3 regions of the Brevibacillus sp. GCM10020057 genome follow, and region 1 is predicted to be linked to each of the others. Evidence: riboswitches for the same ligand, from Rfam matches in the RefSeq annotation. Region 1 holds a riboswitch; each other region holds the start of a gene.
What was found. Region 1 has a riboswitch for cyclic di-AMP ahead of ACFSO0_RS19430 (APC family permease). Riboswitches for the same ligand answer to the same signal wherever they lie in the genome.
Positions count from the first base shown of each region.

Region 2: it holds a riboswitch for cyclic di-AMP, as region 1 does, so the genes downstream of both, ACFSO0_RS16665 (CAP domain-containing protein) here and ACFSO0_RS19430 (APC family permease) in region 1, are expected to answer to the same signal.
Region 3: it holds a riboswitch for cyclic di-AMP, as region 1 does, so the genes downstream of both, ACFSO0_RS04180 (C40 family peptidase) here and ACFSO0_RS19430 (APC family permease) in region 1, are expected to answer to the same signal.

Region 1 is NZ_JBHUJW010000044.1:13,718-16,989, reverse strand. It holds gene ACFSO0_RS19430 (APC family permease) at 19-1,836, opposite strand; cyclic di-AMP (ydaO/yuaA leader) riboswitch at 2,023-2,173, opposite strand; gene ACFSO0_RS19425 (aminotransferase) at 2,311-3,272, opposite strand, start outside.
Region 2 is NZ_JBHUJW010000043.1:609,773-613,044, forward strand. It holds gene ACFSO0_RS16660 (homoserine dehydrogenase) at 1-775, shown strand, start outside; gene ACFSO0_RS16665 (CAP domain-containing protein) at 865-1,551, opposite strand; cyclic di-AMP (ydaO/yuaA leader) riboswitch at 1,558-1,712, opposite strand; gene ACFSO0_RS16670 (rhodanese-like domain-containing protein) at 1,785-2,129, opposite strand; gene ACFSO0_RS16675 (cold-shock protein) at 2,556-2,759, shown strand; gene ACFSO0_RS16680 (hypothetical protein) at 2,912-3,272, opposite strand, start outside.
Region 3 is NZ_JBHUJW010000011.1:131,586-134,857, forward strand. It holds gene ACFSO0_RS04170 (sensor histidine kinase) at 1-50, opposite strand, end outside; gene ACFSO0_RS04175 (response regulator transcription factor) at 51-773, opposite strand; gene ACFSO0_RS04180 (C40 family peptidase) at 994-1,515, opposite strand; cyclic di-AMP (ydaO/yuaA leader) riboswitch at 1,520-1,659, opposite strand; gene ACFSO0_RS04185 (LiaF transmembrane domain-containing protein) at 1,967-2,368, shown strand; gene ACFSO0_RS04190 (PspA/IM30 family protein) at 2,442-3,137, shown strand; gene ACFSO0_RS04195 (class I SAM-dependent methyltransferase) at 3,229-3,272, shown strand, end outside.

The sequences.
Region 1 (3,272 bases):
AGCTGATTGCCTTTCCGCTTATTTTTTCAGCCGGTACGGAACCGTCGCGATCTTCACATCTTGTCGTGCGAACAAATACGCCCGCAAAAACAGGCTGGTCTGGTTGTGCAGCAAATTATGCCACCAGCGCTTGGTAATAAACTGCGGAATCATCACCGTCACGTGATCTGTTTCCGCCTTTTTCCACTCTACCGTGTCGATGAACCTGAACAGCGGCTTGATGATGCTGCGGTAGTGGGAGCGCAGCACGATCAGACGTACGCCTGGATTCCACTGGTTCCACTTCTCCTCCATCTTCTTCATGTCTTCGTCCGTGAACCCGACGTAGACCGCCACGATGTCGTCTGACAAAGACTGTGCATAGCTGATCGTATTTTTCACGACCTGCGAGATGCCCGCCACCGGAATGACGATGACGCTGCCTTTGGGCTCCGGCTTGTCGGTGTGAATATCAAGCCGCAGTTCATCCGCCAAATCTGTATAGTGCTCGTTGATTTTCCGAAAAATAAAAATAACAATCGGCAGAAAAACAAAGATCGCCCACACCTGGGTAAATTTCGTAATGAGGAAGATCAGGCAAATCGTCAAGGTCGTCAGCATCCCGATCGTATTGATGAGAAACGGCGTGAACCAGCCCCTCGGCTTGTTCGTCACCCAGCGCTTCATCATCCCCGCCTGTGAGAGCGTAAACGGGATAAAGACGCCGAGTGCGTACAGCGGAATGAGATTTTCCGTCCTTCCCCCGAAGGCAATGATCAGGATGGCAGACAGGATGCCCAGAAAAATAATCCCGTTGGAGAAGCCCAGTCTGTCCCCGCGCACCATGAACATGTTTGGCATGAACCGGTCCTTTGCCAGCATAAACGCGAGCAACGGAAAGGCCGCAAACGCCGTATTGGCCGCCAGAAACAAAATGAGCGCTGTGACCGCCTGGATGAAGTAGTAAATGATCCCTCTCCCGAAAACCGCAGAGGCAATTTGCGAGACGACTGTTTCCCTGGCATGGGGCGCGATGCCGTAGATGTAGGCCAATAGGCTGATGCCCATGAACATGACACCGAGAATCAGCCCCATCATGATCAAGGTGGCCGCCGCATTTTTCGGCGCGGGATGACGGAAGTTCGGGATCGCGTTCGAGACCGCTTCGACCCCGGTCAACGCCGAGCAGCCGGAACTGAACGCACGCAGCAGCAAAAACATCGTGATGCCCGGGACAGCCGCTCCGTACACCGGCGCATGTGCCTGTACGTGGCCGGTCAGCCATTGGTAAGTCCCGCCCGCGATCAGGATGAAAATGGCAATGACGAACAGGTACACGGGATACATCAGGATCGTCGCCGACTCCGTGATCCCCCGCAAATTGAGGATCGTCACTGCGGTAATCATGAGCAGCGCGATCAGGATGCGATGGTCATGCAGACTCGGAAAGGCCGATGTGATGGCGTCCGTAGAAGCTGATGTGCTCACCGCCACAGTCAAAATGTAATCCACAAGCAAAGAGCCGCCCGCCACCAATCCCGCAGAGGTGCCGAAGTTGTCCTTGGCTACGATGTACGCCCCGCCGCCCGTCGTGTAAGCAAAGATCGTCTGCCTGTAGGACAGGATCAGTATTGTTAAAAGTCCCACAACCGCTATCGAAATGGGGATCGAATACCACAGCGCAACCGCTCCCAGCGTAACGAGCACCAGCAAAATTTGTTCGGTTCCGTAAGCTACCGATGACAAGGCATCGGATGAGAGCACCGCTAACGCTTTTACTTTCGACAGTTTTTCTTCCCCCAGCTCGTTTGATTTCATCGGTCTGCCGATTAAAAATCGTTTGAATGCCGAGATCATGTCTATTCCCCTCACCAGCATATTTGTTTCTGTTAGTTTCCCCTGTTTTCCGGACAATTCACTGACAGTACGCTCCAGTAATCCCTTCCCTCCTGAAAAAATGGAACAAAAAAGAAGCCGAGCGAGAAGAACTCACTTGGCTTCCAGGCATAGCAAAAAAACTATGTCGTTATCGCAAAAGGTAAGGTTGCTTCTCTCATACGCTTACGGAGTTAGCTGACGGATTCGGGTGGAAGAGTCACCCTACTCGATTGCTCGAGATTCACCCCATGCGACTCGGACTTGCAGCCGCTGTTGGTTCCCCCGTTCCCTGATCGGGACTCAGCGATTCGGATCTTGTAGTTGTTCATCACGAAACAAATATTACTCCCGAAGCCACCGATTGTAAAGAGCAAGCCCCGCTTATTTTTTTGCACAGGCTGCTCGAAACAAGTGGCGCGGTACTCTTACGGCCTCACCCACGCGCCGGGCGGCCTACGCCAACTTTGCCAGCAACCGTTCCATCCGCTCCAGCGCCTTTTTCAGCTGCTCCATAGAAGTCGCGTACGAGCAGCGGATGTGGCCGTTTCCGCTTTCGCCGAACACGTCGCCAGGGACGACTGCGACCTTTTCCTCCAGCAGCAGCTTTTCGGCAAACGCCGCCGAGCTAAGTCCGGTCGACGCGATGGATGGAAAGGCGTAGAAAGCGCCGTCCGGCTCGTGGCAGCTGAGACCGATCTGGCGGAAGCCGTCGACGACGAAATTGCGGCGCTGACGGTAGCTCTCGATCATCCGCTCCATGTCGCTTCGTCCGTGCCGCAGCGCCTCCAGGGCAGCCATCTGGGCCATCGTCGGCGCGCACAGCATCGTGTACTGGTGTATTTTCAGCATCCCCTCCAAAAGGTCAGGGGTGGCGCAAACGTAGCCGAGCCGCCAGCCAGTCATGGCGAAGGCTTTGGAAAAGCCGGAGATGAGAATGGTCCGCTCCTTCATGCCTGGCAACGCCGCGATGCTGTCGTGCATGCGGCCGTACGTCAGCTCCGCGTAGATTTCGTCGGAGATGACCAAAAGATCGTGCTTCTCGATGATCGGCAGCAAAGTCTTCCACTCGTCTGCCGTCATCGTGCCGCCGGTCGGATTGTTCGGGTAGCAGAAGATGATCGCCTTGGTGCGCTCGGTAATGCGCTTTTCCAGTTCGTCCGGCGTCAGCTTGAAGTTGTTTTCCATCTTGGTCGTAAGAAACACCGGCACGCCGCCCGCCAGACGAATGACCGGCTCATAGGACACGTAACAAGGCTCCACAACCAGCACCTCGTCGCCCGGATCGAGGATGGCGCGCAGGGCGATGTCGATCGCTTCGCTCGCCCCGACCGTCACCAGAATCTCGTTTTCCGGATGGTAGCTGACGGAAAAGCGTTCCTCCAGATACTTCTGGATCTCCACCCGCAGCTCCAGCA
Region 2 (3,272 bases), on a different contig from region 1:
CATGCGCTCCTGTTATGGAGATGTTCTCGTGGAAGCGGGGCCGTCCGACATTGCTACAGGCGGGGCGGGGCTTGCTTACATACGCTGTGCGTTGGAGCAGGGAATGCATGTGATCGCGGTCTCCAAAGGGGCGCTGGTGACAGACTACGCGAACTTATCCGGCTTGGCGCGCAAGCACGGGGTCTCGCTCAAAATCAGTGGGGCTACGGCTGCGGCGCTCCCTACGATCGACCTCTTGCAGTACAACGTGGCGGGATGCGAAATTTTGGCCGTGGAGGGCGTCTTTACAGGAACGGCCAACTACGTGCTGACCTGCATGATGGACGAGGGCATTTCCTGCGAGGAAGCAATCGCCCGGGCACAGCAAATGGGAGTCGCCGAGCCTGATCCGACATTTGATCTCGACGGCTGGGATACGGCATGCAAGGTGACAATTCTCGCCAACGCCGCGTTTGCTGGGCAGCTAAAGCTGGCGGATGTGCCGATCATGGGCGTGCGGGATGTGAGCCGAAAACAGCTCGCGGCCTGGAAAGAGGCGGGATTGACGCCGAAGCTGGTGGGAAGCATCCGCAAGACGTCTGCAGGTGTCCGCGCCGCAGTGGAACTATTGGCAGTGGAGCCCACCCATCCGTTTGCAAGCGTAAAAGGGACGACCAAAGCCATCCGTGTCGAAACGGATGTAATGGGCGAGCTGCTCGTCATCGGCGGAAAGTCGGACCCGACGGCCGCAGCCGCAGCTGCCTTGAAGGATCTGGAGCATATCATCAGCCGCTAGCTGGCATTTTCAGCCAATCACAGCAACGCAAAGAAAGCCGAGTCCTCTTCCAGAGAGGCTCGGCTTTCGCTTCAAGCTCAGGTTTTTTCTTATCCGATAAATTCTTGCACCCAGTAACCGTTGACGTAGCCTACGCCGATTTTGGTGAAAGCCGGGTTCATAATATTTTGACGGTGGCCTTCGCTGTTCATCCATTGCGTCATGACTTCTTCGGCCGTTCGCTGACCCATGGCGATGTTTTCCCCGGCAGTCATGAACGAGATGCCGTATTGCTTCATCATGTCAAAGGGAGAACCGTACGTAGGGCTGTTGTGGTCGAAGTAGTGGTTGCTCGACATGTCCTGGGCTTTGGCGAGCGCCATTTTCGACAGAGATGTGTCCAGTTGCAGCGGTTTCAGTCCAGCTTTCGCCCGCTCCTGATTGACCAGGTTCGCTACCTGTTTTACGACATCAGAAGCTTCGGCCAGCTGCCCGGCATTGTTGACAGGTGCAGCCGGCTTGGCTTGCGGCTGCGCAACTGCTGGCGTTTGCTTTTTGACAGGCTGCTGCACAGGAGCCTGGACAGGCTTTTGCGGCTGCGTCGGCTTCACAGGCAATTGGTAGCCAAATTGCTGCAAGTAGCTCATATATGGGAACCATTGGATTTGCTGCATGTAAGGTGCAGACGCTTGTATCGGGCAAGTAGTTGCAGCGGCGGCAGAAGCTGTGGAAGAAAAGCCGGACAGGGCAAAACCCAATCCCAAAGTCGCGATTGCAATCGTTCCGAGGCGTTTCATATTCACATCTCTCCTTTTTTTGGCCTACGAGGTTAGTTGACGGATTCGGATTGAGGAAACAACCCTACGCCCATTGGCGATTCACCCCATGCAGTCTCACAACTGCAAATAAAAAATCCCCCGCACTTCCATTCGAGAGGAAGTTTCGGCTTTTTTGTTGGCATGACCCAGAATACCAGACATGTCGGGTGGAAAGATAGGAACAATTTTTGCCAACGATCTGGAAAGCTTCCTTATTCCGGTTGTTTTTCAGCGGAATTCCAGGCCGTCAGTCCGCCTTCCAAAGCGACTGCGCGGTAGCCGTTTTCCCGCAGCAGGGCAGCGGCTTTTTGCGCCTTGTTTCCCGTCGTGCAAACGGTAATGATCGTTGCGTCCTTGCAAGCCGCAGCGAGCTGGTCTTGCAGAGGTTGATCCTGTTCCTTCATATGTACAAAAGGTACGTTCACGGGGGTGAGACCGTCCACTTGCAGGCTGCCGGCCCGATATTTTTCCTCGTCGCGCACATCCAGGATGATCAGCTTTTCGTTTTCCTTCCGCAGCTGTTCGAGTTCGCTGCGGTTAACCACGTCTTTGTTCATTCGTATCACTCCTCGGATACATTGTAGCAGATGCGGGCGCGGATGGCATGTCTGACTGGACGGTTGCGACTTCAAGGCAGGTGTGGTAGAATGTTGTTACTACTTGAGAATCCGTTACGTAAGATTCGCACGAGCAGGATCTTACGTTTTGTTTTTTGAATGCCCGATTCACACTGGCGCGGTCATCGGAGCCGCAAGGATGAAAGAGAGGCAGGGCTTTCGTTGTTTTAGGTTTTCAAAAGATGTACTTTTCCTGATGTAGTTCCGTATTAACGATTTTCATATGACAGTAGCAGGTATGCATTCACATATCATGAAGACATATCTTTAGGTCAGAAGGTATTTCTTCATGATATGTGAACTTTTATTTGCTTCGGTAAATATGACTAGCATATTCAAAATTGACTTTCTTGGAGGTTTTTTTCAATGCAAACGAACGGAACAGTAAAATGGTTTAACGCAGAAAAAGGTTTCGGTTTCATTCAAGTAGAAGGCGGAGACGACGTTTTCGTACACTTCAGCGCAATCCAGGGGGAAGGCTTCAAAACTTTGGATGAAGGTCAACGCGTTCAATTCAACATCGTGCAAGGCAACCGTGGCCCACAAGCTGAGAACGTAGTAAAACTGTAAGTCTCCTTTGCAAAAAACTGTCCGTACGCGGGCAGTTTTTTTGTGCCTGCAAAACAGAACCATTGACTCCAGCTGGATTCATCTGAACAGAAAAAGGAACTATGGCTCCTACCATAATTCCTTTTTCTCGCTCTTGCAGATGTTGCTTAGAATCAGTCATCGACGCGGACGGTCTGCAACTGGCTGTCCAGTACGGAAAGGCCGACCAGCTGGCCACCGCCGATGGAAGTACGTCCGTAGGTGGTCAGAAGGACATTGCTATCGTCGCTGCCGCCGTCATTGCCGTGATTTCTGCGAACAAACAGACGAACTTCATAATGGAAGGAAGCGGGTACACTGGCATTGAGTGCAATACGGGTATTTCCTGGAAGAGTCTGCGTGACATCGAGCAAAGTGCCGACAGGGTTGGTTTGCGTGACCGCATTTCCCCAGTTCAGCACTTGTACCCGCACCTCAACATTTTCGTTGTTCAGGTTGACCAGGTCGATGTGCGCGGTGAGGGCAACATTAAGA
Region 3 (3,272 bases), on a different contig from region 1:
AGCGCGAGCAGGCCCAGGAAGGACAGAAACAGTTTGTTGCGCAGGCTCATCTACAGCTTCTCCCCGATGAATACGTAGCCTGTTCCCCATTGTGTCTTGATAAATTGCCGGTTCATCTCCAGCTTTTCCCGCAAGTTTTTGATGTGGACCGTGACGGTGTTGAGGGAGCCGTAGCCATATCCCCAGACGCGGTCGTAAATTTGCTCGCGCGTAAAGACGATGCCCGCGTTTTCCGCCAGGAAGGTGAGCAGTTGGAACTCCTTGGTGGACAAGTCGATTTTTTGGTTGCTGACGTAGACAGAGTAGGTCTCCTTATGAATTTCCAGGTCTTTGAATTTCAATACCGTGATCGGCGAGTTTGCCGAGTCTTTATCCGGCTGTTCTTCCGTATGCTTGCGAATGCGCTCGTAGCGGCGCAGATGGGCGCGAATGCGGGCCAGCAGTTCCTCGGTGTCGAACGGCTTGGTAATATAGTCGTCAGCGCCGATCTCGAAGCCGACGACCTTGTCGACAGCTCTCCCTTTGGCGCTCAAAAAGAGGATCGGCAAATCCCATTCGCGGCGAATCTGCGAGCAGAGCTCGTAGCCGCTCATGTTCGGCATCATGATGTCGAGCAGGATCAGGCTGGGCTTTTTCTCGCCGCTGTTTAGCAGCTCAAGGGCCGCTTCCCCGCTGTCGGCGGACGAAACCTCAAAACCTTCATTTTCCAAAATATCTTCAAGCATTTCGATAATCTCCAGGTTGTCATCCACAATCAGTATATGCTCTTTCACGGAAAACTCCCCCCACTTGCTTCTATAATAATATAAGAAAATAACCGTTCGTGAATAAGCGATCAAAAAAATTTAATAACTCTATCATAACATGCCGATTGCAAGTGAAGGCAACCTATTACTGGTGGTTTGAAATAAGGTCACATACTGACACCTGGTCCTAAATTTCGTCAGAAAAAGCCAGAGACACGAAGTCCCTGGCTCTTGTTTTGCCGAATGACTACTTTTTTGCTTGATTTTCCGGCAGCGACGCAGCTTGCACCGCGTTTTCCTTCTTCGGAGCAGCGGCTTCCAGAACAGGTACGTTCAGACGCTTGGCGCCAACGTAACGCTTGCTCCAGTAGTAGGGGTCGTTCAATTTGGTGTTGACGACTCCACGCCCTGACTCCGAGTGCACGAATGTGCCATTTCCGATGTAGATGCCCACATGCGAGATGCTTTGACCGTTCGTTTGGAAAAATACCAGATCGCCTGGCTGCAGGTCAGCTTTGGCGACAGGCGTTCCCAAATTGAATTGGGCGGCCGAGTTGTGTGGCAGGTCTACACCCAACGCATCAAATACGTAGCGCGTAAATCCGGAGCAGTCAAAGCCCTTTTTTGATGTGCCGGATGCTTTGTAAGGGACGCCGTACAGGTCGCTGACGACATCTGTCAAAGGAGTGGACTCCTCGGCAGCTTGTACAGCGCCTGCTCCCATTGCAAGCAATCCAGCGATAAACAGAGAAACGAACAACTTGCGCAAAAGAAACTGCTCCTTTCAGAAGCCTACGAGGTTAGCTGAAGGGTTCGGTCGAAAGGACTCCCTAGTCTGCCGCAAAAGACAGCCATTCACCCCAAAAACGTGGTTCCCCCGTTTCCGACAAGCGGAACTCGGCTATTTTCGATGTTTTTTTACACGCACCTTATCGAAGTTCTCTATTTGACTGGCTTTTCCTTTTTTTGAAGTGTTTGTTCACGATTTTGTCACAAAATTTTGTCTGATCTTGTAACGAAATGGTTCGGCAAAGCAGGGAAACGGCTGTGAGAAAAAGGGGGAAGCAGGCTCGTCCGATTGCGGCAGGAAGCGCCATCCGTCCAAGGACGGAGACAAAAACCAACCGCCCGCCCGTTATGGGGAGGTTGGCTGCGAGGCTACAATAAGGCCATAAGGTTCACATTTGCACCAGCAAAGGGCGATTGGAGGGAAGCAAGGAATGAGCGAACGGTCTGGAAAGTTTCTGCTCGGGCTGGTTCTGCTGCTCATTGGCGGATTGGTTTTGCTCGACCAATTCGGTATCGACAGCGGTGACATTTTGCGACTGCTGATTCCCGGCGTGCTCATGCTGTACGGAGCGCGCAAAATTTTGGGTCACGGCTCCCGCTTCTGGGGAGTGATCGTCTTCCTCTTGGGTTTCTTGCTGCTGTCTGGAAAGCTGCATCTGCTGTTCCACAGCATCGTGGCGATCGGCGTGATCTACCTGGGGTACCGCCTCATTCGACAGAAGCCGACACCGCCACAGGGACCATCCGAGTGGGAGAGCCGGTGGGCGAAGCGCATGTTGAAGGAAGACGACCTCGATCTTTGGGAAAGAGCAGTGACGCGAAATCGGCAGTAATTGCAATTGGTTTTTCAGGCATTGGATTTTGGATGAGGAAAAATGATGTGATATGATGAGGAGGAAAAAGAACATGAGTATCTTTAGACGTTTGCGTGACCTGACTGTAGCTTCGGTGAACGATGCATTGGATTCGATGGAAGACCCGGTCGTCATGCTCAACCAGTACATGCGTGACATGGAAGTGGAAATCGGGCAGGTCGAAGTGGCAGTCGCCCGTCAGGTAGCGCTGGAGAAAAAATTCCGTCAGCAGTGGGAGGAAGCGACCGCACTCGTCGAAAAACGCGATCGCCAGGTGAAGCTCGCCCTGACGGAAGGCGAAGACGAATTGGCGCGTCGTGCGCTCGCAGACAAAAAGCAGTACGAAAGCCGCGCCCAGGAATATGAGACGCTCTACTTGACCGCTGCGGAGGCTGCCGGCCAAATGCGTGAAAAACTGGCCGAGCTAAAAGAGGAATTTTATAAGATGCGAGCGAAAAAATTTACTCTGATGGCACGAGCACAAGTAGCTCGTACGCAAAAACAGGTGAACCAGGCAGTGGCAGGGATAGGCAACCAGACAGCCGGTCGGGGATTTGCCCGCATGGAAGAAAAAGTCATGCGCATGGAAGCAGAAGCGCAAATGAGCGGACAATGGCGGCAAACGAGCTTTGGCCTGGACAACGCCTTGTCTGATCTGGAAAAAGACGATCTCGATGCCGAACTGGCAAAGATCAAGGCAGCGATGCAAGAGAAAAAAACAACGGTGACACCAGCAGATCCATCCTGAACGGACAGGAACTAGGGCACCGGATGTAGAATAGATTGTGGCAATCGGCAGCCTGACCTTCAGGCTGCTTTTCCCCTAGGAGGTCCTATTCTTGGCAGATTTTTTGGTCTTTTTGCGACGGTTTATTGCTGATCC